Regions from separate parts of the Corynebacterium sp. P4-C1 genome, predicted to be linked through region 2. Evidence: predicted binding sites of a transcription regulator. Region 2 holds the regulator's gene; the other holds the start of a gene.

Region 1 (15,313 bases), 690 kb from region 2:
ACTGTCCTGTGGACTGCCCTCCAGGTCGTCTCGGACTGCAACGCCCTGCTGACCCCGTTCATCCCGCACACCGCGCAGAAGGTTCACGAAACCCTCGGCCGCGACGGTATCTGGGCTGCGTCCCCGCGGGTTGAGGAGGTCATCGATGACGAAGAACTCGATTTGGTCGGTGTCGGTTTGCCTGAAGAGGGCCAGACTTACCCGGTGATCACCGGTGATTACGCATCCCAGCAAGCAGTGTGGGCCCGCGTCGATGTGGTGCCGGGCACCAAGCTGGAGAAGCCGCAGCCGCTGATTGCCAAGCTCGACCCGGAACTTGGAGAGACCGGCCCCGAGTGGGCTCCGGTGCAGTAGTTTCTGGTCACTTCACCTCCGGGAAGAAAGGGAAGTCGAGCCTGAATTCCCGTTCCAGGTCGATCAGGGCCGGGACGCACGCTTCGTAGTCGCCGTCGATGTCGTAGGCGTCCAGAATTGCGTGACCCTTGGCGAAGAACTGCTCACGGTCGCGCTTGAGGCGCTGGATGTCGTCGAGCGTGCATTTCCACCGCGGTGCCGTCGGGGTGGTGTGGCGGGCGAAGATTCCGTCCGGGTCCACCAGCGCGTAGGTGCCGTCCGCGAAAAGCCATACAATGTCGCCGGTGACCGGGTCGGGCACATAGAACGCACGGCGGTCGGTTTTGCAGTTGTGATGGTGCTGGCACAGGGAGAACAGGTTGGCCGCCGCGGTCTGTCCACCTTCCTCGTACGGGATGCGGTGGTCGAGCTGGCAGTTCCACGCCGGCTGGTCGCACCCCGGGTAGATGCAGGTGCTGTCGCGCCCCTGGACGTATGCGCGCACCGACGGTGGCGGGACGTATCCAGCAACGGTGTGCTCTTTCGCGGGGCGGATATCGACGACGGTGGTTCCCATGCTGTGCACCATCTCGGTTCCGGCTGCGGTGGTGTGGCCGTAGCCGGGGATGAATGCAGATGCGGATTCATCGAGAGTTCCGTCTGCGTCAAGCGGCGCGTAGGCGAAAATGGTCACATTCGCCGGTGGGGTGATCGCGCCGGTGAGGAGCTGCACCACGGCTTCCACCTCGGTGATTTCGTGCTCCTTCGAGGCTTCCCGGATGAATTCCTTGATGGCGGCCATGCTGGTGTGGTCTCCGGACAGGGTCATTCCGGAGGTTCCGTGAGCGATGCCGTCGTGAAAGGCGAGGTCGTACTGGCCGGGGGCGGCGCTTTCGCGGGCCTTGGGCTTGCGCTTGTCGTGCGCGACGGACGAGTCGATGCTGCCGATGAGTTTGTGCAGCCGACTGGTCACCTTGTGGGCGCTAGGCAGCTCCTGGTGAGGTTTGTCCGGGGTGAACAGGTCCACGAGCATGTCGTCGATGATGTCGTGGATGGACTGGTCGATGTCGTGCCCGAGCATGCCCACGGCGCGGTCGATGGCTTTGAGCCGGGAGAGGTCCAGGCGAGCAGTTTCCTCCTGCAGCTGTTTGAGGCGCGGCAAGGAGCCGAGCGTCATGTAAGCGTAGACAGCTGCCTTGACCTCGTTGACAGGAATGCCGGTGGCGGTGCGCATGCGGGCCATTTCCAAGTCGTGGTCGTGGGAACCGCAGAAACCGTCCTCGGCATAGTGGCGGAACACCGCGTGGTGGGATTTCCTCAGCGCCATCCCCAGAATGGCGTCGGTGTCGTCCGGATTCTCAGTTTCGAAGAACGGTTCCATCGGGCCCCACCCTTCCCGTTTCCGTGATGTGCAGTTGCATTGCTTCCCCCTCAATGACGTATGGACTTATGACTTTGTTTTCTAGTCGTGCGAACAGTCTTTCACATGGGGTGAACCAAGCCTGTGGAAATCCGTCCAGATTCGAACAAAGTGTCGAAAACATGTCCGAAATGCCAGGTCGTGAGAGAACGGCTTCGAACGCCAGGAAGGATGGGATAGGTGGGAAGGGCGGGAAAGTCAGCGCCCCAAGAACTGCTTAATGAAGGCGGTCAGCTTCCCTGGTTCGTCGTCTTCGAAGCGGGCGTCCACGACGACCAGGGGAGCGGTGTACATGTCGTGGTCGGGGGAGGTGACGACGAGGTCGGTGCCGTAGTCGTCGATAAGCAGTTGCCAGGTGAAGCCGTGCTCGCGGATGAACGCGTCGCCGAGCGCGGTGCCGTACATGCGCGCGACGTCGCCGCGGGAATAGGCGCGGCGGAGGTCGGGTTCGAGGGCGAGATAATCGGTCAAGGTGTCCTCGAAGGAGGCGACGATGTCGTCGAGCGAGCCATTGATGCCTGCGACGGCGGCTTCCGCCAGATCGCGGTCGAGCTGGGAGCGGGTGGCGGCATCGATGTCGTGGAACTTCATGCGCCCGAGGATAGGCTGGAACGCATGTCGAAGAAGAAACCGCGTCCCACGCCCGTTCCGGCCGAGCGAATTGCCGGGCTTATCGACGCCCACACGCACCTCGCCTCAGCCAATGCCCGCACCGAAGCTGAAGTCGGGGAGATGGTGCGCAGGGCGGTGGATGCGGGCGTCGAAAAGCTCTGCACTGTCGGTGACGGGCTCGACGAAGCTGAGCTCGCGTTGCAGGCCGCGCACTTCGATGAGCGCGTGTTCGCGGCGTGCGCGATCCACCCGACGCGGGCGGGCGAGCTGGACGGGGCGGCGCGTGAGCGGCTGACGGAAATGGCGGCCGACGAGCGGTGCGTGGCGGTGGGGGAGACCGGCATCGACACCTACTGGATCAAGCATGATCCCGAGGGAACTGCGCCGCTCGACGTGCAGGAGGAGGCATTCCGCTGGCACATTCAACTGGCCGTTGATTCGGGCAAGGCGCTGATGATCCACAACCGCGAAGGTGATGAGGAAATGATGCGGATTCTCGCTGATTCCCCGCGTCCCGAACATGTCATGCTGCACTGCTTTTCTTCGCCTGTCGACGTCGCCCGCGAGGCCATCGACCGCGGCTACGTCCTGTCTTTCGCAGGGAACGTGACCTTCAAGCGAAACGACGGGCTGCGCGAAGCTGCGGCACTTGCCCCAGTCGGCCAGCTGCTGATCGAGACGGATGCGCCTTATATGACGCCGGAACCGTTCCGCGGCGCGCGCAACGAACCGTCCCTGATCGGGCACACCGCGAAAGTGGTGGCTGAAGCTCGGGGAATGGCAGTGGAGGATCTCGCGCAGGAGGTCAACGCCACCTTCGGGCGCATCTTCGGAGTGTGACATAGCACACGTTAGCGTTGTTGCTGGTGGCCGGTGGCACAGGGGCCAGTGGTGGCGGATGTGGTGTTTGTGGTTGCCGACCCAACGAATTTCTGGTCTCCGAGCGATCTTTACCGTATTGTTACATGAGTTCTTCATTCCCTTCCCCAGTGAGGAATTCTCTTCATGTCGCGCCATCGTCGCATTAACAAGACTTCAACCACCCGCGCCGTCATCGCCTCCACGGCTGTCGGCGCCCTCGCCATCGGCGGGGCCACCACTGCTGTCGCCGCACAGAAATCGGTGACCGTGGACGTCAACGGTGAGCCCATCGAGCTGACCACCTTCGCAGGCAACGTCGGCGGGGCGCTCGAGGCAGCCGGCGTCCAGGTTGGTGACAAGGACCTCGTGTACCCGGCGCCGTCCGACGCGCTGGCCACCGGTGACACCGTCACCGTCCGCACCGCGAAGCCGGTCGCCGTGACCATCGACGGCGGCGAAGCGCAAGAATTCACCACCACGGCGCTGACTGTGTCCGACTTCCTGAAGGAAATCCCGGGCGCTGGCGGCACGGCGCACGCGTATGCGGAGGACGAGCCCCTCACCGACAACATGACCATCGATCTGACGTCCCCGAAGATCGTGGCCATTCACGATGGAGGCAAGACCACCTACACCGCCGCCGCGGCGAAAACGGTCTCCGAACTGCTCCGGTCCCGCGGCGTGCTAGTAGACTCGAACGACCGCGTCTCCCCGGGCATGGATGCCCCGGTGACCGGAAACATGGACATCACGATCGACCGTGTCGACGTGGATGAGCGCACCACCACCGAAGAATTCGATGTCGAGCCGCGCTTCGTCGATGATGAGTCTCTCGCCGAGGGCGAAGAGAAAGTCCGCGAGCCCGGTGAGAAGGGCAAGCGGGAGACGACCCGCCGCGTGGTCACGGTCAACGGCAACGTGGAGTCCGACGAGATCGTCAACAGTGTGGAGTCACGCAAGGGCCGCGCAGCTGTGATCGCCCGCGGGAAGAAGGCATCGGCCTCCGCGCCGGCAGTCGGAGATGGTTCCGTGTGGGATTCCATCGCGCAGTGCGAGTCGGGCGGTAATTGGGCAATCAACACCGGCAACGGGTTCTACGGCGGCCTGCAGTTCACGGCTTCCACCTGGGCGGCCTACGGCGGCACGGCGTACGCGCCGAGCGCCCACATGGCTACCCGTGAGCAGCAGATCGATGTCGCGAAGAAGGTTCAGGCCAGCCAGGGTTGGGGAGCATGGCCCGCCTGCACCGCGAGCCTGGGAATCCGCTAACCTCGAAGGGCATGACAAGCCCCGACATCCAGTTGCTCGGCCCGGTGGAGATCCGGGCCCTCGCTGACGAGCTCGGGGTCACCCCGACGAAGAAACTGGGTCAGAATTTCGTCCACGACCCCAACACGGTGCGCCGCATCGTGGCGGCGGCGGACATCTCCGGCGAAGACACCGTCCTCGAGGTTGGACCGGGGCTGGGATCGCTCACCCTCGGCCTGCTCGAAGTGGGCTGCAGTGTCGCGGCCGTGGAGATCGATTCGCGCTTAGCTCAGCGCCTGCCTGAGACGGTCGCGCAGTTCGCGCCCGAGGTGGCGGGCAACCTCGATGTGCTTAACGCGGACGCGTTGAAAGTCTCCCGTGGGGACATTCCGGAGCCGACGGCACTCGTGGCGAATTTGCCCTATAACGTCGCTGTTCCTGTCTTGCTTCACCTGCTCGAGGAATTCCCCGGCATCCGCCACGTGCTGGTGATGGTTCAGCTCGAGGTAGCCGACCGTCTGGCGGCTGGGCCAGGCTCGAAAATCTACGGTGTGCCCAGCGTCAAAGCGGCCTTTTACGGGGACGTGCGTAAAGCAGGCAACATCGGCAAGAACGTCTTTTGGCCTGCGCCCAACATCGAATCGGGGCTCGTGCGTATCGACATCCGCGAGAAAGGCTGGCCGCTCTCGTTGCGCGACCGCGTTTTTTCGCTTATCGACGCAGCATTCGCCCAGCGCCGCAAGACCCTCCGCGCCTGCTTGAGCGGGATCTACGGCTCAGGTGCTGCCGCCGAGGAAGCGTTGCGTGCCGCGGGTATTGACCCGCAGCTGCGCGGCGAGAAGCTCGCAGTCGAAGATTTCGTGCGGCTGGCGGAAGTGGGCAAAGGGAGCGGGGTGAGCGAGAAATGAAATTCACCGCACGCGCGAACGGCAAGGTGAATCTACACCTCGGGGTGGGAGAGGTACGCAGCGACGGCTACCACGACCTGTCCACCGTTTTTATGGCGGTGGACCGGCCCGAGACGGTCACGTTGACGACTCTCCAGGGTGAAGTGGAAAAACACCCGGATGCGTCCCCGTTGAGCTTCATCACAGAGATGCGCACCACCTACCACGTGCAGGAACCGGACGAAGACCTGGATACGTCGAAGAACCTGGCGTGGAAGGCCGTGGATTCCATCTGCACCGGCTACATGGGCATTCTCGCGCAGGATATGTCGCGGGAGGACATCAAACCGGACCTGCCACCTATGAGGCTGGACATCGACAAGAAGGTGCCGGTCGCCGGCGGCATGGCTGGCGGGTCGGCGGACGCTGCTGCGGCCGTGGAGGCGATCCGGGCCCTCATCGCCCACTACGACAGGCCGCTTCCCGACGAGCTGTTCAACTATCTTGTGCCGGCACTTGGGGCGGACGTGCCCTTCGCTCAGATGGGCGGCATCGCGCTGGGAACCGGCCGCGGGGACTCACTCGTGCCCATGATGGGACGGGGGAAATACTGGTTCGCTTTCCTGAACCCGAAGGTCGGCCTGTCCACGAAGGCGGTGTTTGAGAAGCTGGACGATCTCCGCTTCAACTACGCCTCCATGGTCCCGCACATGGACACCACCACACTGTCGCGGGCACTCGTCTCCGGAGACCCACAGCTGGTGGGGGCCGCCATGCACAACGACCTAGAGGCTGCGGCACTGGCGCTGCGGCCGTCGTTGCAGCAACTCATTCATGATGCCGAGGATGCCGGCGCGATCCGCGCAATGGTGTCCGGTTCAGGCCCGACCGTCGCGGCGCTGTGCGCGGACGAGGAGGGGGCGGGGGCTGTCGTCGATAAGCTTGCGTCCGAGAGCGTGGAAGCGTTCGTCGCGCACGGACCTGTTGGCGGGGCGGCGTTGCTCCGACCCTAGAATGGCCCCCATCATGGCGAACCTGATCAACCTGGAAAATGTGTCCAAGACGTGGGGCCTGAAGACCCTGCTGGATGGAGTGTCGCTTGGTGTGCAGACCGGCGACCGTATCGGCGTTGTGGGGCTCAACGGCGGCGGCAAGACCACGCTGCTGGAGGTGCTCACCGGCATCGAGCCGCCGGACGAGGGGCGCGTTTCCCACACGAACGGGCTGCGCATGGCGGTGGTGACGCAGCGATTCACGCTCCCGGACGACGTGACTGTCGGCCAGGCGGTTGTGGAGCCGCTCGGTCTGGAAGTCTTTGAATGGGCGTCGAACGCGAAGGTGCGCGAAGTGCTCGCGGGCACGGGCGTGGCGGAGCTGGGCCTGGACACTCCGGTGGGGAACCTCTCCGGCGGTGAGCGGCGCCGGGTGAACCTCGCGGCGGCGCTCGTGCAGGACCTGGATTTGATCGTGCTCGACGAGCCGACGAACCACCTGGACGTGGAAGGCGTGCAGTGGCTTGCCGACCACCTGCTCAAGCGCAAGGTCGCCATCGTGGTTGTCACGCACGACCGCTGGTTCCTCGACACCGTCGCCACTCTGACCTGGGAGGTCCATGACGGAAAAGTCGACGTGTACGAGGGCGGCTACAACGACTGGACCTTCGCCCGTGCGGAGCGCGCCCGGCAGGCGGACGCGATCGAGCAACGCCGTCAGAATCTCGCGCGCAAGGAGCTCGCGTGGCTGCGGCGCGGAGCACCCGCCCGTACATCGAAACCGCGCTACCGGATCGAGGCGGCGGAGGCCCTCATCGCCGACGTGCCGGCACCGCGCGACACGGTGGAACTCATGGCGTTCTCCAAGCAGCGCCAAGGCCGCGTCGTTGTGGAGCTGGAGGACGCGCGGATTGAATCCCCCGACGGCCGCACGCTCGTCGACCACTTGACGTGGCGGCTCGCGCCGGGCGAGCGCATCGGTCTCGTCGGCGTGAACGGCTCCGGTAAGACGACCCTGCTGCGCACGATCGCCGGGGACTACCCGCTCGCCGCGGGAAAGCGGATCGAGGGGCAGACAACGAAGATCGGGTGGCTGCGTCAGGAGCTGGACGACCTCGACCCGTCGCGCCGTGTGATCGACGCGGTCGAAGACGTGGCCACCTACATCACGCTGGGGAAGAAGGAGATGTCCGCGTCCCAACTGGCAGAGCGCCTCGGATTCTCCTCGAAGCGGCAGCGAACTCCGGTGGGAGATCTCTCAGGGGGCGAGCGGCGCCGCCTGCAGCTGACCCGCGTGCTCATGAGCGAGCCGAATGTGCTGCTTCTCGACGAGCCGACCAACGACCTCGACATCGACACCCTCCAGGAACTGGAGAACCTGCTCGACTCGTGGCCGGGAACGCTGGTGGTGATTTCGCACGACCGCTACCTGATCGAGCGCATTGCCGACGTCACCTACGCGTTGTTCGGCGACGGGGCTCTGACGAACTTGCCGGGCGGGATCGAGCAGTATCTCGAGCGCAGGAAAGCTATGTCGGAGGATTCCGGGGTGCTCGACCTCGGGGACACGGCGCCGAAGGAGAAGCCCGCGGACGCACTCAGCGGGCAGGAGCGGCGTGAACTGACCAAGAAGATGAAGTCCCTCGACCGCAAGATGGAGAAGCTCGACGAGGAAGCGGCCGCGCTCGAAGCGGAAATCACCGCGATGTCGGGGGAGGAAGCCCCTGACTTCCAGGCGATCGGCGCGAAGACAGGGCATGTCGCGGAGTTGCGCGCTCGGCGCGAGGAGCTCGAATTGGAGTGGCTCGACCTCGGTGAACGGCTGGAAGGCTGATCCGGACTAGATTTTTGGGAAAAATAGTTCAAAATCCAAAAACAAAGCTGAGTTCTCTGTACCGTTTCCGCCATGGGGAACATGGTGAGCTCAGTCACAAAAGGATTCAATTTCGCGCGCCGCACGTTCTTGGCTGGGACGGGACTCGCCGCCGCGACAGCGGCGATGGGGGTGCCGCGGGCGAGGGGCCAGGAGGCCGTGCTCACTGTCGGCCGCGGTATGGCGGACATGACAGGTGAGCCGCTGGGCGCAGGAATGAATGGCTATGCGGTGATGAAGCAGTCCACGACCGGGATCCGCTTCCGCCAGTTCGCCCGCGCCTTCATCTTCGAGGACGCCCAAGGCACCAGCAGCGTGTTCGTCATCGCGGAGATGGGCTTGATGTTCCAGTCGATTCAGTTGGAAGTGCTGCGCCGCCTGCGCGAGTTATTTGACGGCAAATACAACGAGTCGAACGTGTTCATCACCGCCACCCACACCCACGTCGGCCCCGGCGGCACGTCCGGCCACCTCATGGTGGACCTGACCACGCTGGGCTTCCGCCCCGTCACTTTCGAAGCGACAGTCCAAGGGATCGTCGAGGCTGTCGAGAGAGCGCACGCGGACAAGCAGCCGTCGAACCTGCGCCTGGTGCGCGGCGAAGTGAAGGACGCGGGCGCGAACCGCTCGTTCCAGGCGTTCAAGCGCAACCCGGCAGAAGAACTCCGCGCGTTTCCGAACGGAGTGAACCCGGAAAGCTTGACGCTTTGTATCAGCCGTGGCGGCAAGGACGTCGGCCTGATCAACTGGTACGGCCTGCATGCCACGAGCTTCGGCCACGAGCACACGCTTATCGACGGCGACCATAAAGGCTGGCCCTCATGGCGCATGGAAACGGAGCGCGGAGTTATTCACCGAGATGTCGAGGACCCGCCATTCGTCGCTGCTTTCTCTGCTTCACCCCAGGGCGATATCACTCCGAATGCGGGGCTGGAGCCCAAAACGGGGCCGGGCTACGAGGACGAGGCGAAGTCCGCGCAGATCCTCGGCGACCGGCAGATCGACGCAACCGAAGGGCGGCTGGTGGATATCTCTACCGGTGGAGCGAGGGTGAGGAACCGACACCAGTGGGTGGACATGAGGGACATCAAGATCCGCGGAGAGTTCACGCCCGACGGCACAGAACAGCGCACAGGCCCGGCGATCCTCGGCGCGGCTTTCGCAGCGTCCAGCCAGGAAGACGGCGGCGGCTTGGAGGTGCCCATCTTCAACGAGGGGGAGCGGGGCGGCACTCCTTGGGTGAAAGAACTGAATAATGTCACGGTCCCCGACGACTGGAAGGAGATCCACGGAGCAAAGGAGATGCTGCTGCCGCTGGGCTACGTCGACGGCATGATCCAGCAGGTGCTGATGTTCTCCATCACGCAAATTGCGGGCCTGACCATCATCACGAACTCAATGGAGCCGACCTCGATGGCCGGCTACCGCATGCGCAAACGTGTGGCCGAGGTGCTCGGGGTGCCGTTGGAGACCGTCGTGTGCCAGGGCTACACCAGCGGGTACGCCCACTATGTGGCCACGCCGGAGGAATACGACAACCAGGACTACGAAGGTGGCGCCACTATCTTTGGACGCCACGAGCTGTGCGCGATGGTGCAGGTCTACGACGGGCTGGCGGTATCCCTGCGTGACGAGTCCCGGGTCGATCCAGGTGCGCCTGCGGGCGACCTGACCGGCTGGATCCCGACATCGCTGTCGGGGCTGCCCGGAATCGACCGGCCGGCCTGGGGTAAGCGCTTCGGCGACGTGATCACCGCGACCGAACAGGTCAAAGCAGGGGATACTGCGTCAGTGACGTTCTCGTTTGCCAACCCCAATTCGGATCTGCGCCGCGGGGTCGGCTACCACACCATCACGGACGGGGCAGGAAAGATCGTCGCGGACGACTTCAACTCGTCCACCATTATCGAATTCGTGAAGAACGCCGACGTGGTCAACGCCCGCATTTCATGGGACACCGATGGGGTTTCGCCCGGCACATACACCGTGAGCGCGAAGGGCGTGTCCCGCGATATCGGCGGCTCGCTTACCCCGTTTACCGGCAGCACGGAAGTGAGAGTGGTTTAGCTCGTAGACTGGGGTCCATGATTTTGATCAACGTCCGTTTCCGTCCCCTGCCCGAGAACACCGAGAATTTCCGCGAGCTCGTCGCCGAGTTCACGGAGGCCTCCCGCGCGGAAGAGGGCAACCTCTTCTTCGAGTGGTACCGCAACACCGACGACCCGCGCGAGTACATCCTGGTCGAAGCATTCAAGGACGATGCCGCTGAAGCGCACGTCAATTCCGACCACTTCAAAGCGGCCCAGGAGCTGTTCCCGCAGATTCTGGAGAAAACCCCAGACATCATCAACACCCTGATCGACGGCAAGCTCGAGTGGGACGAGATGGCGGAGTTCCAGGTTTAGCCCCCCCGTGTTTTCTAGGTCAGAGGATTCATTCCCGCATCGGTTCGCTGGCCCCTTAAACTGTGCGCAGTATTTGAACTAGATCTGCTTAGGAAAGGGAGGGCCTATGTCTTCACAGGAAGTGGCCGCCGAGGTAGGGAGGAAGGGGCTCGGCCCACTTCTCGGCGCCGTGTTCCTCATGGCAACCAGCTCGATCGGCCCGGGATTTCTCACACAGACCAGTGTGTTCACCGTTCGGTTGGGGGCTGCCTTCGCGTTCGCGATTCTTATTTCCATTCTCGTGGACATCGCTATCCAGTTGAATGTGTGGCGCGTGCTCGGTATTTCGGGACTGCGCGCGAACGAGCTCGGCAACTCGGTGCTCCCCGGGTTGGGTTGGGTGATGTCGATACTGGTCTTCGCTGGCGGTGCGATCTTCAATATCGGCAACATCGCCGGAGCGGGGCTGGGCATGAATGCGATGTTGGGGATCGACCCGAAGATCGGTGGTGCGATCTCAGCGGCCATCGCCGTGTTCATCTTTTTGTCCAAACGCGCAGGTGTTGCCCTAGACCGCATTGTTGTGGGGCTCGGCGCAATCATGATCCTGCTCATGCTGTACGTCGCTATTGTCTCCCAGCCGCCCGTCGGCGATGCATTGAAGCAGACGTTCCTGCCTGAACAAGTGGATTTCGCGATCATCGTCACGCTGATTGGCGGTTCGGTTGGCGGCTACATCACCTTCGCCGGTGTCCACCGCATCATTGATTCGGGTCAGACCGGTGTAGAAAATATCAAGAATATTTCGAATGCATCTGTGCTGGGCATCGTGGTGATCGGCATTATGCGAGTACTTCTCTTCCTCGCTGTGCTCGGTGTCGTGGCTACCGGCGTGGCGCTTTCGAAAGATAATACGGCCGCCGATGCCTTCTATCAGGCCGCCGGGGAGTTCGGCCTTCGTGCTTTCGGTCTGGTGCTGTGGGCGGCAGGCTTGTCATCTGTGATTGGTGCGTCCTACACCTCGCTGACATTCGTGACCACTCAGAAGATGGGAGTGAAGCTGCGTAACTGGCTCACGGTGGCGTTCATCGTGGCGTGCACGATCCTCTTCCTCTTCGTCGGTGCTGCGCCGCAAAAACTGCTGATTTTCGCTGGCGCGTTCAACGGGTTGATCCTGCCGATTGGTTTCGCCGTGGTCATGTGGGCCGCGCTTTTCCGCAAGGATTTGCTCAAGGGGTACAACTACCCGGTGTGGATGAAGGTCGTCGGAGTGATTGTGCTCGCTGGAACCTTCTGCATGGGTGTTCGTTCGCTCGCAGGGTTGTCAGAGATTTGGGCGTAGAGAAGGAACCCGCCCGCGCACGGGAGTTTTTCCGCACTCATGATGTCGGCACCACTGCGGGGTGGGCGCCGGGGTACGCACAAGCGAATCTCATCGCTGTGGATGAGAAGTATGCGTTCGACTTCCTGCTTTATGCCCAGCGTAACCCGAAGCCATGTCCTGTCTTAGGGGTTCTCGAGGCCGGGCAGCTGGAGTCGAGCCTCATGCCTGGAGGAGATATCCGTACCGATATCCCCGCGTACAAGATCTACAAACAAGGGCAGCTTATCGACGAAGTGACCGACGCGACCGGTTACTGGACCGATTCCACGGTAGCTTTTCTCATCGGATGCTCATTCACATTCGAAGACGCGCTGCTGGCAGAGGAGATTCCTGTCGCCCACATCGAGCAGGGGCGGAATGTGTCGATGTTCATGGCGAATATCGAGACGGAACGTGCCGGTATTTTTGGGGGCCCGATGGTGGTCTCAATGCGACCGATCCCAGCGAACCGAGTAGCGGATGCCGTTCGCATTACCTCGCGCTATCCGGCAGTGCACGGGGCACCCGTGCACGTCGGGGATCCGGCAGCGATCGGCATTCGAGACCTCGAAGCCCCCGATTTCGGCGACCCGGTGGAGATCCCAGCCGGAACGATTCCGGTGTTCTGGGCGTGCGGTGTCACACCCCAGTCGGCTGTGATGAGTTCAAAGCCGGAGCTGGCTATCTGCCATGCTCCGGGCAAGATGCTCATTACCGATATCCCGGATCGGTACTATCAGGTCCCTTAAACGATGGTGGCGATGGCTACGCCCGGTTTCACGCGGTCGCCTTCGTTAGCGGAAACAGAAATTGTGCCAGCCGTAGGCGACTTCAGCGTCGACTCCATCTTCATGGCCTCGACAACGGCCAGCGGTTGACCCTTTTCCACTGAGTCGCCGTCGCTGACCATCCACTTCACGATGGTGGAATCAAACTTCACGGTAACGGCACCCTCTCCACTAGTCCCGGAAGACTCTGGCTCGCTCGTTTGTGGACCGCCACCTCCAGAGCACATGCGGCGGGGGATACCGATCTGGTGCAAGCGGCCGTCGATTTCGATGACGACGGTCTCCCGCTCGTCGTAAAGATGCTCAATATCGCTGGTTTCGTGGTTGGCGCTCGGCGAGTAATTTCCGTCAACCCAGTCGGTGTAAAGGTCGAGGGAATCGCCGTTCAGCTCCGGTGCGTCCACCATGTCGCGGTGGAACGGAAGTACCGTCCGCACGCCCTCGATGGTGAACTCCTTGAGAGCCTGGCGGGAACGCGCCAGCGCAGCATCGCGGGTCGGTGCGATGACGATTAGCTTGGCCATGAGCGAGTCGTAATAAGCCGGAATCTCACTACCGGTGCGCACACCGGAGTCGACGCGGATGCCGTGTCCAGTGGGGACGTCGAAACGCGTGACCGTGCCCGGCGACGGAGCGAAACCATTGGTGACATCCTCGGCATTGATGCGGAATTCGAAGGCGTGCGAGGTGATTTCCGGGTCGCCGCCAAAAGACAGTTCTTGGCCGTCGGCGATGCGGAACTGCTCTGCGATGATGTCTACGCCCGTGACTACTTCCGTGACTGGGTGCTCGACCTGCACACGAGTGTTTACCTCGAGGAAGGAGACAGTGCCGTCCTCTGAGACGATGTATTCGACGGTGCCGGCGCCGATATAGTTGGCGGAGCGGCAGATCTCGCGTGCGCCGTTCTCGATGCTGTTGCGTTGTTCCTCGGTCAGGAAGGGTGCGGGGGCTTCTTCGATGAGTTTCTGGAAGCGGCGCTGAGTAGAGCAATCTCGGGTGCCTAGGACCGCGACATTGCCGTGCGTATCGGCGAGTACCTGGGCTTCGACGTGGCGGGGATGGATGAGGAATTTCTCCACGTAGCATTCTGCGCGGCCGAAGGCTTCCTTGGCTTCGCGTCCGGCGGAGGCGAATGCATCTTCGATGTCTGCTTCGTCATACACGACCTTGAGGCCGCGACCGCCGCCGCCGTAGGCTGCCTTGATAGCGATCGGCATGCCGTGCTCTTCTGCGAACGCGCGGGCCTCTTCCCAGTTATCGATCGGATCCTCGGTGCCCGGGGCCAGCGGAGCACCGACTTCAACGGCGACGCGCCGGGCTGCGATCTTATCGCCGAGCAGATCGATAGATTCGGGAGTGGGGCCGATCCAAGTGAGCCCCGCGTCGACGACAGCGCGAGCGAAGTCTGAATTCTCCGAAAGGAAGCCGTAGCCGGGGTGCACGCAGTCCGCGCCCACCTTGTGTGCGAGAGAGATCAATGCGGGCACATTCATGTAAGTCTCGGACGCGCTGTTGCCGGGGAGGTGGTAGGCCTCGTCGGCGACTAAGGTGTGCAGCGCGCCGGTGTCAGCGTCGGAGTAAACGGCGATGGACCGAATACCCAAGTCACGCGCCGAGCGGGCGATGCGAACTGCGATCTCGCCGCGGTTGGCGATGAGAACGGCTTTGAGCGAGGTTTCTGGTGCGGGAGTGGACATGGGCTTATTCTCCTTCGCTGTAGAGTTCGAAGCGGATAGTGGAACCGGGGGAGAGCTGGGCAGCGATGTCGACATCTTCGCTGATCACAGTGGCGATAGCGGGGTAGCCGCCTGTCACGGCGTGGTCGCGGAGGAATACCACCGGCAGCCCGCTCGGCGGCACCTGGACACTTCCAGCCACCATTCCCTCTGAGGGCAGCTCACCACCGCGCTCGCGCTGCAATGGCTCGTCGGTCTCCAAACGGACACCGACTCGGTTGGACTCGCCGGTCACCGTGAAGGTGGTATCGAGGAATTTTTCGACTTCGGATTTGTTGAACCAGTCATCGCGTGGGCCGAGGACGCAGCGCACGGTGGAGACGTCTTTGGTCACGCGCAGCGGGTTCGAAAGCAGATCGGTTGCGGTGCCAGGATTTCCCATGGCCACCGAGACCGTGTCGCCGGCCTGGATTGGTGCGGGTCCGAGCCCGGAAAGCAGGTCGGTGGCGGCGGAGTTGAGCTCCGTGTCGGCGATCAATCCACCGCGCACAGCGACATAGGAGCGCATGCCCGTCCTTGGTGGGGAAACCACGAGCTGGGCGCCTGCGGGAACAATGATCGGGGTTGCCAACGGGAAAGGTTGCTGCCCCACGAAGACGTCGCTGTCTGCACCGGTGACGCACACGACGGCTTCGGCCAATGCGGTCATGGACAAACCGCCGATATTCTCCAGAAGCGTCGCGTTGCGCTTATTTCCCACTACGTCGTTGGCGATGCGGGCGGATGCTCTATCGGAAGAGCCAGACGTAGTCACTCCGAGACTGCCGTATCCTTGCCTTCCGAGATCTTGGTAAAGGGTTTGCAACCCGGCCT
Region 2 (15,313 bases):
GGTGCGCACGCTTATCGACGCCGGCCTCACCCCCGATTCCACCGCCGGCCGCGCCATCGGTTACGCGCAAGTCCTCGATTTTCTCGGCGGCGGAATCTCGCTCGACGAGGCCGTGGAGTCGACGATCACGGGCACCCGCCGCTACGTCCGGCGGCAGCGTTCCTGGTTCAACCGCGACAAGCGCATCGCGTGGATTGAGGCGGACCAGGAGCCACAGGACCTTCTCCGCGCCGCGCTAGACTCGCTGGCGTGAGCAACAACAAGGATCACTTGTCCAGCCTGCCGTTCATCAAGGCGCACGGAACGGAGAACGACTTCGTCGTGCTTGTCGACGTCGACGACCAGCTCGAGGACCTCGGTGTCTTGACCGACGAGCTCGTCGCCTCCCTCTGCGACCGCCGGGCCGGCATCGGCGGCGACGGCTTCCTGCGCGTGGTCCGGTCGTCCGGCGGGGACAGCGACAGCGGCGACGGAGGTGACGGAGGGGCGGGTCCGCGGTGGTTCATGGACTACCGCAACGCCGACGGCTCGGTCGCCGAGATGTGTGGAAACGGGATCCGCGTCTTCGCCCACGTCCTGGCCGCCCAGGGGTTGGAGACGTCTCGCGAATTCGACGTGGATACCCGCGCCGGTGTCAAGCGCGTTATCATCCGCGACCTCGCCGGTGAGGGCCCCCACGGCCCCTCACACGCGGAGGTCGAGGTCGGCATGGGCCCGGTGGAGGTCACCGGAGTGTCCACTGCTCGCATGGGCGAGGTCGACTTCGCCGGGCTCGGTGTGGATGTGGGCAACCCGCACCTCGCCGCGGTCATTCCCGGAATGACACCGGAACAACTCGCCGCGATGCACTTCACCCAGCCTGCCTTCGACCACGAATTCTTCCCGCACGGGGTCAACGTCGAAATCCTCACCGAAATGGCCGGCGTGCAGGAGGGCACCGCCAGCGGTTCCGTGCACATGCGCGTGTGGGAGCGTGGCGTGGGGGAGACCCGCTCATGCGGCACCGGCACCGTTGCCGCGGCGTGTGCCGCGCTTGCCGATGCCGGCATCGAGAACGGCTCCGTCACCGTCCACGTCCCGGGCGGTGCCTTGACCATCACCATCGACGACGGGCAAGCGACCATGACGGGGCCGTCCGTGATCGTGGCGAGGGGAGAGGTGGAGCTGGGGGCGCTGCGTCGATAAGCGGAAAGCTCAGCCCGGTCCCAACCTGCGGGCGGCGCGCCGCGCGTCGGCCCAGGACGCCGCAAGATCGCACGCGCGCTGGTCGGCGATGTTGATCATGCGCTCCAGCGCACGGCGGTCGAGGTCGTCGTTGCCCAAATGCGTGTCCACGCGCGCCAGGAAACGGCGCGACGACCCGAGCCGCAAGTGGAAATCCTCGATGGCGGGAATATCGCTGTGCGGGTGCGCCAACGCGCGGTACGTCAACGTGCGCTCGGCGAGGGCGTCGGGGCCGATACCCGACATGAAATCCTCGTACTCCGCCACCACCTGTGCGATGTCGTCGCGCGCGACCCGCAGCGACGACTTCAACGCCTCCACCTCCGGGTCCACCGTGCTGTTGCGGTAGCCGATGAACGCCACCGCCGCGATGGCGATGCCGATGAGCAGGCCGATGTAGCCCATGCGCGTGCCAAGCAAAATGGCGACGACAAGAGCCAGCGTCAGCCAAATAGCTGCCTCCCGGTTGCGGCGACTCCCGGCCATGGGATTCCCCGTCCTAGTGCCCGCCGCAACCGCAGCTTCCGCCGCCGCCTCCGCAACCGCCGCCGCAGCCGGCGGCCATCGCGACCTGGCCCGCGAGAACAGCCGTTCCCGCGATGACGGAATTGCGCTCCGGCAGGGGGCTGTCTTCCGCGTCGCCCTCCGCCGGCATGACCACGTCGAAGGGGAACGCCCCGTCAACGGAGACGTGGATGAAACGCTCACCGGTCAACGTGTTGGTGCGGTACTCGGCCTCCAGCACCCGCGCGGAGAATTTCGCGGCGGCGTCCGGGGCTGAGGCGGCTCCGGAATTCACGCGCTCGGCGCCTTCGGAGACGACAGAGCCCAAAGTCTCGCCGGTGGCTGCGAGGTAGGCATCAACGCTGTCGTAGCGGTCAACTGCCACTGCGAGGGCGGTGAAGCCCATTTCTTGCCACTCGAGGGTTGGTTCGTCGACAAGCAAAGGCCCCTGTGCGATGTTCGCCGTGACGGACGCGATCGCGTTGCCCATCGGGTCGACGACATCGCACAGCCCGACGACATCGTTGACCATAGTCACGTGCGCGTACGTGCGCGTCGTGGAATCGAAGCCGGCGAAAGTGGCGAAAGGCTCCACCGCGAGAATGTTCAGCTCCGCGCCCGACGGGTCCGCGAACTGGATCAGCTGCCCGCCGCGCACCTCGCCCGTCACCGAGAGCTGGTTGGACGCGATGGCCGCCTCCACGGCGTCCTGCCACCGCGGATAGCGCATGCCGATGCTGGAGAGATCTGAGGTGATCGTGTCGCTCATGCCCCCTGATTCTAGTGCCGGAGAGCACGCTTGGAACAATCCGCCGCAGCGGGCGGTTGTTTTCGGAGACAGACCTTTTTGCCTGAACCTGCAGGCATGCGACAATAAGGACTCAATGACGAAAACGTTTTCCCACTCTCCCGCCGCACCAGACGGGCAGCCGACCCACGACGAGCTTCTCGCGGAAGCCTTCGGCGAACCGACAACCGGTTCGCTGGACCTCGCCGAGCGCAACGCTTTCCGACGCGTCATCCGCGACACCGACATCCGCTCCGAAGAGCAGGAGGACGGCTACGAGGTCGAGTACCGCAAACTGCGCCTCGAACAGGTCGTCCTCATCGGTGTGTGGACCGAAGGCACCACCGCCGAAGTGGAAGCCAACATGAACGAGCTCGCGGCACTGGCGGAGACAGCCGGCGCGGATGTCGTCGAAATGCTGTACCAGAAGCGCGACAAGCCGGACCCGGGCACCTATATCGGCTCCGGAAAAGTCAGCGAGCTCAAAGACATCGTGGCGGCCACCGGAGCCGACACAGTCGTGTGCGACGGCGAGCTCTCCCCGGGCCAGATGGTGGCGCTCGAGGAGGCGCTGAAAATCAAGGTCATCGACCGCACCATGCTCATCCTTGACATCTTCGCCCAGCATGCGAAGTCGAAGGAGGGCAAGGCGCAGGTCAGCCTCGCGCAGATGGAATACCTGTACACCCGCACCCGCGGCTGGGGCGGCAACTTGTCGCGCCAGGCGGGCGGCCGCGCCGGCTCCAACGGCGGTGTGGGCCTGCGCGGTCCCGGTGAGACGCGCATCGAGGCAGACCGCCGCCGCCTGCGCTCCGAGATGGCGAAGTTGCGCCGCGAACTGGCGGGCATGAAGACAGCCCGCGACGTCAAGCGCGCCCAGCGGCAGCGCTCCACGATTCCGAAGATCGCGATTGCGGGCTACACCAACGCCGGCAAATCGTCGCTGATTAACGCCATGACGGATGCGGGCGTTTTGGTGGAGGACGCGTTGTTCGCGACACTGGATCCGTCGACACGCAAAGCCGAGCTCGCCGACGGCCGCACTGTCGTCCTCACCGACACCGTCGGCTTCGTGCGCCACCTTCCGACGCAGCTCGTCGAAGCGTTCAAGTCCACCCTTGAGGAGGTCGCCGGCGCCGACCTGATGCTGCACGTCGTCGACGGGTCCGATCCGTTCCCGCTGAAGCAGATCAAGGCGGTCAACGACGTCCTCGCCGAGATCACGCGCGATACCGGTGATGAGATCCCGCCCGAGATCGTCGTGGTGAACAAAATCGACTGCGCCGACCCCGTCGTGCTGGCGGAGCTGCGCCACGCGTTCGACGACTCCCGGCGCGACGTCGTCTTCGTCTCCGCCCGCACCGGTGAGGGCATTCCGGAGCTCGAGGGCCGCATCGAGATGTTCCTCAACACTCTCGATGCGCACGTGACCATGCTGGTGCCGTACACCCGCGGCGACATCATCTCCCGCCTCCACGAGGAGGGCACCGTGCGCAGCGAGGACTACAAGGAGGAGGGCACGCTTATCGACGTCCGCCTGCCCCGCGTCCTCGCCCACCAATTCGCCGAGTTCGTTGTGGACTAGAACGAATTCGTCCACGGCGAGCCGGGTGCTAAATTTAGGAGCCTGTGAGCTTCATTCCTTCCTGGACCGTCCACGGCGACGGCAAGACCATCCGTCCCGGTTCCGTCGTCGCCCCTGAAGAGCGTCTGAGCTGGTCGCGCACGATCAGCATCGGCATGCAGCACGTTATCGCAATGTTCGGTGCGACTTTGCTCGTGCCCACCTTGACCGGCTTCCCGGTGAACACCACGCTGCTGTTCTCCGGGCTGGGAACCATCATCTTCCTGCTCTTCACCCGCAACAGGTTGCCGAGTTACCTGGGATCGTCGTTCGCCTTCATCGCTCCGCTGACGGCGTCGCAGCAGCATGGCATCGGCGCGCAGCTCGGCGGCATCCTGATCACGGGTCTGGCGCTCATCGGTGTGGGACTGCTGGTCACGTGGGCGGGCAAGCGCGTCATCGACGCCGTCATGCCGCCTGTGGTCACCGGCGCGATTGTTGCGTTGATCGGCCTGAACCTCGCGCCCACCGCTGTCGTCAACACGCAGACCCAGCCCGCCGTCGGTCTGGTCACCCTCGCCGCCATCCTCATCGCCACCGCTTGCCTGCGCGGAATGGCCTCGCGCCTGTCCATCCTGATCGGTGTGGTCACCGGCTGGGTATTCGCCGCACTGACCGGCAACCTCTCCGAAGACGCCGGCGCCACTATCGCCGCCGCTCCCTGGATCGGCGTGCCGACCTTCCACGCCCCCGAATTCCACCTCTCCGCCATCCTGGTCACGCTGCCGGTGCTCGTTGTGCTCATCGCCGAGAACGTCGGACACGTCAAGGCTGTCGCCGAGATGACCCGCCGCGACCTCGATGACCTTGCCGGCCCCGCGCTGATCGGCGACGGAGTGGCCACCAGTCTTGCCGGCGCCTTCGGCGGCTCCGGCACCACCACCTACGCGGAGAATATCGGTGTCATGGCCGCCACCCGCGTCTATTCGACCGCCGCGTACTGGGTCGCCGCAGTCTTCGCCATTATGCTGGCCTTCGTGCCCAAATTCGGCGCCCTCATCTTCACGATTCCCGCTGGAGTCCTCGGAGGTGCGTGCCTGGTGCTCTACGGTTTGATCGGCATGCTGGGCGTGCGAATCTGGCAGGACAACAAGGTCGACTTCAACAACCCCGTCAACCTCACGATGGCGGCAGTCGCGCTCATCGTGGGCATCGGCAACCTCACCTTCGAGATCGGCAACGTCACCCTCGAAGGCATCGCGCTGGGCTCCATCGGCATCATCGTGCTGTACCCGCTCATGCGCTGGGCCTATACCCACCTCGGCGAGGGACGCCTCCTCCCCAAGACGGATTAACGGACTAGCCGCGCGGCGTCCTGTGGATAACCGTGAACTATCCACAGGTTCTCCGGACGGCAGTTGATTGGGCCGGAGAAACCTTTAGTCTCCGAGGCATGAGCACATTCGACACACTTCTTGCCACTGAGACGACCAGCGCGCTGGACGCCCTCGCCGGGTTCGACCGTCGCGCTGCTCTCCACGCCGGCATCAAGCCGAGTCGAATCGACGAGTGGGACAAACTCCACCACACCTATTACGGGCCCACCGCGTGGACAGCGCAGCAGCGCCACGCTTTAGAACTCGCCCGCGAAGGGGAGATGAGTCTCGATCAGTTGGCGCTCATCGAGAAACATCTGGGCACTGTCAAGAATCCCCGCGAGAAATGGGAGCTGCGGCACGAGCTGTTGGGGATGAGGGGGAAGTATGAGACGCTTCGTCGTGAAGCGAAAGCCCTCATCTCGGCGGAGAAGAAGCCGCCGAAGAAACAGGCCCGGTTCTCGCCCTCGCGGTGCGGGATGCGCACCATGTCGCTCACCGCCGACGAACAATCCATCGCCGACCTCGAGCACGTACTCATGCAGGGCATCGACCCGTCGAAGCCAGCGGCACCACAGATGGCAGACAACTTCTTGCGGCGCATGCGCCGCGGCGGAGGAGGCATCCCGACCGCAGCGGCGCGACCAATGCTGCTCGTGCCGCCGCCGGCGTATGCGCGCATCCTGCGCGGCGAAGGCGACGACATTGTCCTGGGCTTGACCAACGCCACCACAACGACGGGCGCCGAATTCCTCCGCGAACATCTCAGCGACGAACTCGAAATCGCTCTCATCCACCCGCAGGAAGGCCCCGTCAACCTGTACCGCGCACAGCGGCTGGCGAACCAGAAGCAACGCGATCTGATCCGCGCCGCCACACCCGTCTGCCCGGTGCCGGGATGCCGTCACGGAGCCGACAACTGCGAGATCCACCACATCACACCGTGGAAATATGGCGGGGAGACCAACCTCGACAACCTCGCGCCGTTGTGCAGGTACCACAACCGCGTCAACGACGACGACCCGTGGCGGAACAAGCGCGGCCGCATCGAGAGAATCCGGGGCGCCCCGGTGTGGCGGTCGCCCAGCGGAAAAGTCATCCAGAACGACTACCACCGGTTCGGGGCGGCCGAAACGCTGTTCGGGACCAGCGCCCGGGCATGAAAAAACTCCGGCCGGAAGCCGGAGCTTGGGGGCGGGACCCGGTCGGTCGGGTCGCGCAGAATGAGGAGGCTGCAGCACACGGTGCCACGGTGCCACGGTGCCACGGCGCTACGGTGCTGAAGCGCGTCTTACTCGTCGTCGAGGTTGGACTCGATGAGTGCCGCGATCTTCTCGACTGCCTCATCATTATCCGACGTGACCGTCACCTCGTCGCCGTGCTCAGCACCCATGGCCATGATCATGAGGGAGGATGCCGCATCGGTCTCGTCGTCCTCGTCGCCGCCGACGAGGGTGAGGATGATGTCGTCGTCGTACTCTCCGGCCGCCTCTGCGATCACGGTTGCCGGGCGGGCGTGCAGGCCCACGGTGGAGCCGACCTTGACTGTCTTGGAAGCCATATGAGAAATCCTTTCTTCAGTGGCGTCGAGATGGGCGCTGTGTGCGCTCCATCGTAGGAGAAAAGTGTGGGTTATGCGGCTGCAGGAGCGTGTGGGGCCTGTGCGTCAGGCGCGGATTCGGCGTGCTTCTGCGCCGCCTGCTCGATGGTGGTGTTCGGCCAGAGTCGCTTCGCCGCGATCACCGCGATTGTGGCCACTGCGACGCCGACAGCCAGGGAGATGAACATGCCCCACCACGGCTCGTAGGCGAAGATGACGAAGATACCGCCGTGCGGTGCCTTCGCGCCCACGCCCAGAGCCATCGACGCAGCACCAGCCGCGGCTCCGCCGAGCATCATCGACGGGATGACGCGCAGCGGGTCGGCGGCAGCGAACGGAATGGCACCCTCGGACACGAAGGACAGGCCCAGCAGCCACGCAGACTTGCCGTTCTCCTGCTCGGCCGGGGTGAACAGCTTCTTGCGCAGGAACGTCGCAATGGACAGAGCGATCGGCGGGACCATGCCGGAAATCATCACGGCGGCCATGATCTCGTAGGCTGCGTCGGTGCCGGCGGACAGGCCGGCGGTACCGAAGAGGTACGCGGCCTTATTCACGGGGCCGCCGAGGTCGAAGCACATCATCAGGCCGATGATCACGCCGAGCAGAATTGCCGACGATCCGCTCATCGACTCCAGCCAGCCTTGCAGCCCGGTCATGATCGCGCCGAGCGGACGGCCCAAAAACAGGAACATCAGCAGGCCGACGATGAGCGATGTCAGCAGCGGGATGATCACCACCGGCATGAGCGAGCCGAGCCAGCGCGGGACCCTCCACGAGCCGATCCAGTAGGCGATGAAACCAGCGAGCAAACCAGTGACGAGACCACCGATGAAGCCGGCGCCGACCATCACGGACAGTGCGCCGCCGACGAAGCCCGGAGCGATGCCGGGGCGGCCGGCGATGCCGTAGCCGATGTAGCCGGACAGGGCAGCGACCACGAACTGCATCGCCAATTTCCCGATGGCGAAGAGGACCGCGCCTAAGTACAAAGACCAGCCGGAGCGGTCGAAGGTGACGGTCTCGCCGTCGATGAGCACCTCGTGGCCCGGCAGGTTGGTGGGCGAGTAGTCGAGCGGGATGACCTGCCAGCCGTCGGCGACATCGTAGCCGCCGACGAGGAAACCGAGCGCCAGGAGGAGGCCTCCGGCCGCGACGAACGGAACCATGTAGGAAACACCCGTCATGATGGCCTGCTGGATGCGCTTCGGCCAGCTCACATCTCCCTGCGCTTCTCCTGACGGTTCGGCGGTACCGCCCGGCACGCGGCGGGCGTTCGGGTTGTCAGCGGCGGCGATGGCTTCGTCGATCATCGCGTTCGGCTCGTTGATGCCGCGCTTGACGGGACTATCGATGACGGGTTTGCCGGCGAAACGCTCCCGGTCCCGCACGGCGACGTCGTGGGCGAAGATGACGGCGTCGGCGGAGTCGATGAACGCCTGGTCGACCCGGTCGCCGCCGGAGGAGCCCTGGGGCTCGATGCGCAGTTCGACGTCGTCGCGCCCGTTGGCGGCCTGCTCGAGGGCGTCGGCGGCCATGTAGGTGTGGGCGATGCCCGTCGCGCAGGACGTGACGGCGACGATGCGCCTCTTTGCGGCCGGTGCGGAAGACGGGGCCGGAGCAGAGCCACCTGTGGAGGCAGGGGAGCCAGGTGCGGCAGAGACAGCGGTGGATCCGGCGCTGTCGCCGGCGGCTGCCGGTGCCGCGGGGGCCTTCTTCTTGGGGGCAGCGTTGAGCACCTCATCGACGGCCGCGACAACCTCTTCCGGTGTCGAGGCGGCGCGCAGGGTGTCGAGGAATTCACCCCGGACCAGTGCGCGGGCGAGCTTGGACAGAATCTTCAGGTGCTCCTTGCCGCCGCCCTCAGGGGCGGCGATCAGGAAGACGAGCTCGGCATCGCCGTCCGGGCCGGAGAAATCGACGGGCCGGGACAGGCGGGCGAACGCGAGAGTGGGTTCCCCCACCGCGGCGGTGCGGCAGTGGGGGATGGCTACCTTGCCGTTGACGCCGGTGCCGGCTTTGAGTTCGCGGGCGGTGGCGGCATCGGCAAGCGTGCTCGGTTCGTCGGTGCGCCCGGCCGCAGCGACGAGCTCGGCGAGGTTGCCTATGACGTCGCCTGGCGTGGCGCCGAAATCAGTGTCGAGCCGGACGAGGTCCGGGGTGATGGTGTTGGACACGGTGGTTCCTTTTCTTAGAGTTCGCGCACGGTGGTGCGGTCGTAGTCGATGTCGTCGGGGGAGGGGATTGCGGTACCCGGGCTGGCTGCGGCTGCGGTGCCGTAGGCGACGGCGGTGCGCAGTGCTGCAGGGAAGTCTTTGCCGTCGAGACGCGCGAGAATGTAGCCCGCGAGGGAGCTGTCGCCTGCGCCGACGGTGGAGCGCACCTGTGCGGGCGGGGTGGCGGCGTGCCATGCGCCGTCGACGGTGACGAGGCATGCGCCGGCGCCGCCGAGGGTGACGAGGACTTCGCGCACGCCCTTATCGACGAGCGCTGCCGCGGCTTTCACCACCGCGTCCAAGTCGCCGTCGTCAGCTTGACTCTCGAGCTCGCCGCCGTCGATGCCCGCGAGTTGGCCGAGCTCGAAAGCATTGGGCTTGACGACGTCCGGCGCCGTCGCCTCCAGCTTCCTTCCCAGCTCCTTGAGCGGTTCGTCGGAGGTGTCGACTGCGATGAGCAGGTCGGGTGCAGCGTCGCGCAGCGCTGCCACCAGTTGCGGGTACCAGTCGGCCGGGGCACCAGGGGGCAGCGAGCCGGCGAGGACGGCGGCACGGGTGAGGGGGTGGGAGGCGGCGTCGACAAGCTCTGTTTCGAGCGTGCGGCGGACATCGTCAGTCAGCGTGGTGCCCGGTTCGTTGAGCTTAGTTGTGCGGCCGGATGATTCCGTCACGGTGGTGTTCGTGCGAACTGCGCCGTCCACAGGGACGGTGCGCAGCGGAATTCCCGCGGAACGGGCCAGCGCGGTGAAGGGGTCGTTGTCCGCGGCGGGAGCGATGGCGAGGGTGTCCTGGCCGGCTTTGAGCACGGCGTTGGAGACGTTGATGCCTTTCCCGCCCGGTTCGCGCGAGCTCTCGGAGACGCGGAGAACCCCGCCTGGGTCGAGTGAGTCGATGCACATTGTGGCGTCGATACTGGGGTTAGCGGTGAATGTGATAATCACTGGGCAATCCTTTTCGCTCCGCGGCGCGGCCGTGGGGGTGCTGGAGCGTTGGTGGACAGATGCCGGGGCGGGGGTGGTATGTGCGCCCCTTCATGTCCGATTATGCCCGTTTTGTGTGGTTAGCTCAAGAAAAACCACATGCGGCAAGCGTCACGGCGGCGCGGGAGGGCCGGTCCGGCTCAGTCCGCCTGGATGACATCGACTCCGAGTTCGGTGAGCTCGGTGACGAAAGACGGGGGAGCGTCGGTGTCCGTGACAACGACGTCGATGCTGTCGAGGGCGGCGAAACTCACCAGGTAGTCGCTTCCGAGCTTGGAGGAGTCGCACAGCACCACGACTTTCCGGGCGTTGGTCACCATGGCTGATTTCACGGCGGCTTCCTGCGCGTCGGCGGTGGACAGCCCGTGGTCGACGGTGAGGGCGTTGGTGCCCATGAAGGCGACGTCGGCACGCAAAAGCGCGAGCGTTCGGAGCGCGGTATCGCCGACGACGGCTTGCGTGATGGCGCGTACTGTGCCACCGAGAAGCTGGACATTGATTTCGCCCGTACTGGACAGGTCGACCGCGATGGGTAGTGAGTTGGTCACGAATGACAGCGACGCAGCGACGGGAACGTCTTTGATCATGCCCGCGAGCACGTTGATGGTCGTGCCGGAGTCAAGGAAGACGGAACCGCCCGAGGTGGGCAAGAATTGGAGCGCGGCTTTCGCGATGGCGGTCTTGGCTGTCGTCGCGGAGCGCAACCGGGCGTCGAGGGGAAGTTCCGTCGTCAGGTACGACTGGCTGGAAACAGCTCCGCCGTGAACGCGCTGCACGATGCCCTCGCGGTCGAGCACGGCGAGGTCGCGCCGAATGGTTTCGGCGGTGACGTCAAATTTCGTGGAGAGTTCGGTGACGTTGACGCGTCCCTCCACGGCGGTAAGGGACGCGATCTGACGGCGCCGTTCTTCGGCGTACATGGGCACTTCCTTCCGAGCCTCGGGCATGTGCGTGCGAGGCACTCATACACTTGCCCCATTATTCCTTTTAGGCTTGAAAAATCACGCCCGAGCGTGTCTGTCTGTGCCCGTTTCACCCCCGGAAGGGGAGGCTAGAGTTTGCGGAAAACGGAGACGACCAGGCCCATGATTTCCGCGTCGTCGCCCTTAATGGGGGCGAAGGCATCGTTATGGGGGAGGAGCCACACGCCGGAGGAGTCTTTGTGGAATTCCTTGACGGTCGCCTCACCGTCGATAAGCGCGGCGACGAACTGGCCCTCCTCAGCGACGGGCTGTGTGCGGACCGCGACCCAGTCCCCGTCGAGGATGCCGGCGTCCCGCATCGACTCCCCGACAACCTGGAGCAAGTAGAGGTCCCCGTCACCGACGAGCTCTTCCGGGAGAGGGAAGTACTCGGAGACGTTCTCCTCCGCGAGGATCGGGTTCCCGGCGGCGATTTGGCCCAGCACCGGGATGTAGCGGGGCGCCGCCGCGTCCTCTGGCGTCGGGCTGGCCTTGCGGTTTTTGCGTGATCCGGACTCGGGCAAGTGGCGAAGATCGACCGCGCGGGGCTTGTTCGGGTCCCTGCGCAAAAAGCCCTTCTTTTCGAGCTCCTTGAGCTGGTACGCCACCGACGACGTCGACTGCAAGCCGGCAGCATCCCCGATCTCGCGGATGCTCGGCGGATAGCCGCGCAGCACTACCGCGTCCTGGATGACCTCGAGAATGCGGCGCTGACGTTCAGTCAACGACTTCAGGTCCGGCTTCTTGTCTTCTCGCTTCGGCATTGGGTGCGTCCTCTTTTCTCTCCATGGTGATCGTCCGTTGGGGTGGGGGTGAAACCCTTCATCAACTTGGACGACGCTGCCCGGCGTTCGGTTCCCTTGACTCTTGTTTACCACGAATGAGCAAATTTGTTCGAAATATTCGGAGCACGCCTAGACAAATTTTGGCCGCCTTGCTATAAATCGAACATAGAAGCTATCGAACACTTAATCGAACACATTCTAGGACGTGGTTGAAGCGTCTCTTAGAATCGCAGTCGAACAACAGAAAGGAACTCTCATGACTATCTCTATCGCACGTTCTAGCAGCGCCGACTCCTCCTCGATGAAACCCGCATCTCGTGTGCAGCCGGCTGATGTCTGGGACCTTGACCGGCGTTCGAGCGCGCTCCGGAACCGTCCCACCGTTCGAACCTTGGGGCCGGATAATCGAAAATATGAGCACCGCGACGCGCCGGACAGGGTTGAGTTCGGTGGCAACGCTGATTCGTTCGAATCCCGGCGCGAGACCGCCGGTGCGACTGTCCTTGGCGCGCTTTTCGGCGTGGCACTGATCGTCGGTTCGGCATTCGGCGGGGCGTTCTCCGGCGGGGACGCCGGGTTCGTCTCCGACAACGCCGGCACCCAGATGGCGGCCGTGTCCCAGCACTAAAGAAAGCATGTGCGCGGACCCGTCCCGCACTAAGCCGACCATGGGGGAGGGCGTATGCATTCCGCGTCCTGTCGGCGCGTCTTGGCGGCGGATCTGGGGAGTAAGATCTTAAGCCGTGCACTGTCCTTTCTGCCAGAACGATAGCTCCCGTGTCTCCGACTCCCGTCTCGTCGAGGGGGGCGCAGCCATTCGCCGCCGCCGCGAGTGTACGGAGTGCGGCGGACGCTTCACCACCATGGAAAAAGCGGTCCTGACCGTGGTGAAGCGCAACGGGGTCAGCGAACCCTTCGACCGCGACAAACTCATCGTCGGTGTGCGCCGCGCATGCCAAGGCCGAGATGTGTCCGATGATGCGTTGAAGCGCCTCGCACAAGAGGTCGAGGAGATCGTGCGCAGTCACGGCAGCTCACAGATCCCTTCCAACGAGATCGGCCTGGCCATCCTCGAGCCGCTGCGGGCGCTCGACGAGGTCGCCTATCTGCGCTTTGCGTCGGTGTACAAATCTTTCGAGAGCGCTGACGACTTCGAATCCGAAATCCGCCTCATGAGGCGCAAGGACCGCGGCATGGAGGAGCTGTAAGTCCACGGCATTAAGTGAGCACAGTGAGTGCGGCAAGTGATCGCGGGCTCCGCCCGGCGTCTTAGAGCTTGTCGATCATTTTCTCGATGCGCCGCGGGCTCACTGGCTTAGCGGTGCCCAGGCGCTGCGCGAACAGACTCACACGAAGCTCCTGAATACGCCAGAGGATGTCTTTGACCGCCCGTGATTTCGCGCGTTGGGCAGGCAGGCGCTTCAGCTTGGCGTCGAGCGTGCTCTTCACCTCGTCGACGACGGACTGACGGTCGGCGTCGCGGTCGGGGTCGAGATTCATGTCCTCGAGGCGCACCTGGATGGCGGACATGTACCGCGGGAGGTGCTGGAGATTCTCCATGCCGTGGACTGTGATGGCGTTCTTGGGCAGGAGAAACGCCATTTGCTGTCGGATGTCGTCGATGGCGGGGCCCGACCAGTTCTCCAGTTCGGCGGCGATGTTGATGTATTCAACGACTCCGCCGGAAATTCCGACGACGGACCGCCGGACGACCCCGGGAACCTGGGGTTTCACGGCGTCGAGAAGCTTCTTGAATTCTGCGGGCGTGCGGACCGGGCCTCCGTTGGCCATCATGAGATCGCGGATCGCAGCCACGCGCGCATCTTCGACGAGTCCCGCCGCGCCACCGTGGGGATACTTATCGACGGCCACCCGCTGCCGCAACGGCAGCCCCTTCGTCATCTGTGCGGCGTTGACCGGGATGTGGCGCATGAGCATGGCCAAGGTGGCCGTCATCATGGAGGCGTCGGCGGCGGCTTTGGTGGGGAAGACCTTCACGCGGACACCGTCGGCGGTGGCCTCGAGTGCGGGGTAGGCATCGACGTGGTTGCCTTCGATCTCGGTGGTGACTGTCTCGGGCACGGCGCCGAGAGTGTCGTCGGTCCACTCGGCCACGGATCCGGATTCGGCTTTCTTAGTGGCTTTGGACACGGACGAGGTGATGTGGCCGGCCTGGCGCTTTTTTAGTGCGGCGAGGCTCTTGTCGTGGTCGATGATCTTGCCGCGCCGGTCGACAGCGGCGAACGTCATAGTCAGGTGAGCAGGCAGGGACTCGGATCGGAAGTCGGTCGCGTTGATGCCGTGGCCGCCCAAGGAGCGGAGGACTTCGGCGAGTTGCTCGGTGATGGGGGCTTCGAAAGGCAGCAGCTTGCCCATGGCGCGTTCGGCGAATTCCGGTGCTGGAACAACAGTCTTGCGCAGCGCCTTGGGCAGGGAGCGGATGAGCTCGGTGACGAGTTCTTCGCGCACGCCGGGCACGAGCCAGTCGAAATCGGTGTTCTCCAGTCCGGCCAGCAAGGGAACGGGAACGAGGACGGTAACACCGTCGAAGGGGTCTCCCGGTTCGAATTTGTACTGCAGGTCGTAGTTGATGGAACCTTGGCGCCATTTGTCGGGGAAGGCGGCTTCGGAGGAGTCGGGGGAGGCGTCGCTAAGCAGTGCCTCCGGGTCGAAGTCGAGGAAAGACGCGTCCTTCTGGCGCTTCTTCTTCCACCACGCGTCGAAGTGGCGGCCGGTGCCGATGTCGGCGGGGATGCGCTCGTCGTAGAACTCGAACAAGGTGTCCTCGTCGACGACGATGCCGCGGCGGCGGACTTTCTCCTCGACGGCGGCGGCTTCCTCGAGGAGTTCGGCGTTGTGCTTCAGGAAGGCGTGGTGGGCGTTCCATTCGCCGTCGATGAGCGCGTGTCGGATGAACAAGTCGCGGGCGGCTTCCATGTCGACGCGGTGGTAGGGCACCAGCCGGTCGGCGACGACGGTGACGCCGTAGAGCATCGACTTCTGGTGGACCATCGGCGCGGCGCGCTTTTGCGACCACACGGGTTCGGAATAGGTGTGCTTGAGCAGGTCGCGGGCGAGCTTTTCCACCCAGGAAGGGTCGATCGCGGCGGCATCGCGGGCCCACAGTCGGGACGTTTCGACGAGTTCGGCGGCCATGACGAATTCAGGCGGCTTCTTCGCCAGGGAGGAGCCGGGGAAGATCATGAAGCGCGTGCCGCGGGCACCCTTGAACTCTTTGGAGTTGCCGTCGCGGGCGCCGATATTGGACAGCAGACCCGTGAGCAGGGACTGGTGGATCGCGTTCGGATCGCGTTC

Evidence for each region. The regulator LexA, encoded in region 2, represses DNA repair genes until DNA is damaged. The targets are predictions, from matches to a motif close to CGAACANNTGTTCG.
Region 1: a site for LexA is predicted at 1,869-1,882, ahead of QYR03_RS04590 (HNH endonuclease signature motif containing protein). Genes of this name have one in related genera too.

Annotation. Positions count from the first base shown of each region.
Region 1 covers NZ_CP129966.1:956,852-972,164, reverse strand. Annotated here, with positions in the region: gene metG (methionine--tRNA ligase) at 1-354, shown strand, start outside; gene QYR03_RS04590 (HNH endonuclease signature motif containing protein) at 362-1,714, opposite strand; gene QYR03_RS04585 (DUF3806 domain-containing protein) at 1,952-2,344, opposite strand; gene QYR03_RS04580 (TatD family hydrolase) at 2,369-3,205, shown strand; gene QYR03_RS04575 (resuscitation-promoting factor) at 3,371-4,495, shown strand; gene rsmA (16S rRNA (adenine(1518)-N(6)/adenine(1519)-N(6))-dimethyltransferase RsmA) at 4,507-5,382, shown strand; gene QYR03_RS04565 (4-(cytidine 5'-diphospho)-2-C-methyl-D-erythritol kinase) at 5,379-6,374, shown strand; gene QYR03_RS04560 (ABC-F family ATP-binding cassette domain-containing protein) at 6,388-8,187, shown strand; gene QYR03_RS04555 (neutral/alkaline non-lysosomal ceramidase N-terminal domain-containing protein) at 8,260-10,293, shown strand; gene QYR03_RS04550 (putative quinol monooxygenase) at 10,311-10,631, shown strand; gene QYR03_RS04545 (NRAMP family divalent metal transporter) at 10,738-11,952, shown strand; gene QYR03_RS04540 (putative hydro-lyase) at 11,943-12,722, shown strand; gene QYR03_RS04535 (biotin carboxylase N-terminal domain-containing protein) at 12,719-14,461, opposite strand; gene QYR03_RS04530 (urea amidolyase family protein) at 14,466-15,313, opposite strand, start outside.
Region 2 covers NZ_CP129966.1:271,758-287,070, forward strand. Annotated here, with positions in the region: gene miaA (tRNA (adenosine(37)-N6)-dimethylallyltransferase MiaA) at 1-253, shown strand, start outside; gene dapF (diaminopimelate epimerase) at 250-1,185, shown strand; gene QYR03_RS01275 (hypothetical protein) at 1,195-1,710, opposite strand; gene QYR03_RS01280 (hypothetical protein) at 1,724-2,497, opposite strand; gene hflX (GTPase HflX) at 2,613-4,100, shown strand; gene QYR03_RS01290 (uracil-xanthine permease family protein) at 4,145-5,434, shown strand; gene QYR03_RS01295 (HNH endonuclease signature motif containing protein) at 5,533-6,618, shown strand; gene QYR03_RS01300 (HPr family phosphocarrier protein) at 6,747-7,016, opposite strand; gene QYR03_RS01305 (fructose-specific PTS transporter subunit EIIC) at 7,088-9,232, opposite strand; gene QYR03_RS01310 (1-phosphofructokinase family hexose kinase) at 9,247-10,212, opposite strand; gene QYR03_RS01315 (DeoR/GlpR family DNA-binding transcription regulator) at 10,392-11,171, opposite strand; gene lexA (transcriptional repressor LexA) at 11,303-11,977, opposite strand; gene QYR03_RS01325 (hypothetical protein) at 12,255-12,626, shown strand; gene nrdR (transcriptional regulator NrdR) at 12,742-13,206, shown strand; gene hrpA (ATP-dependent RNA helicase HrpA) at 13,268-15,313, opposite strand, start outside.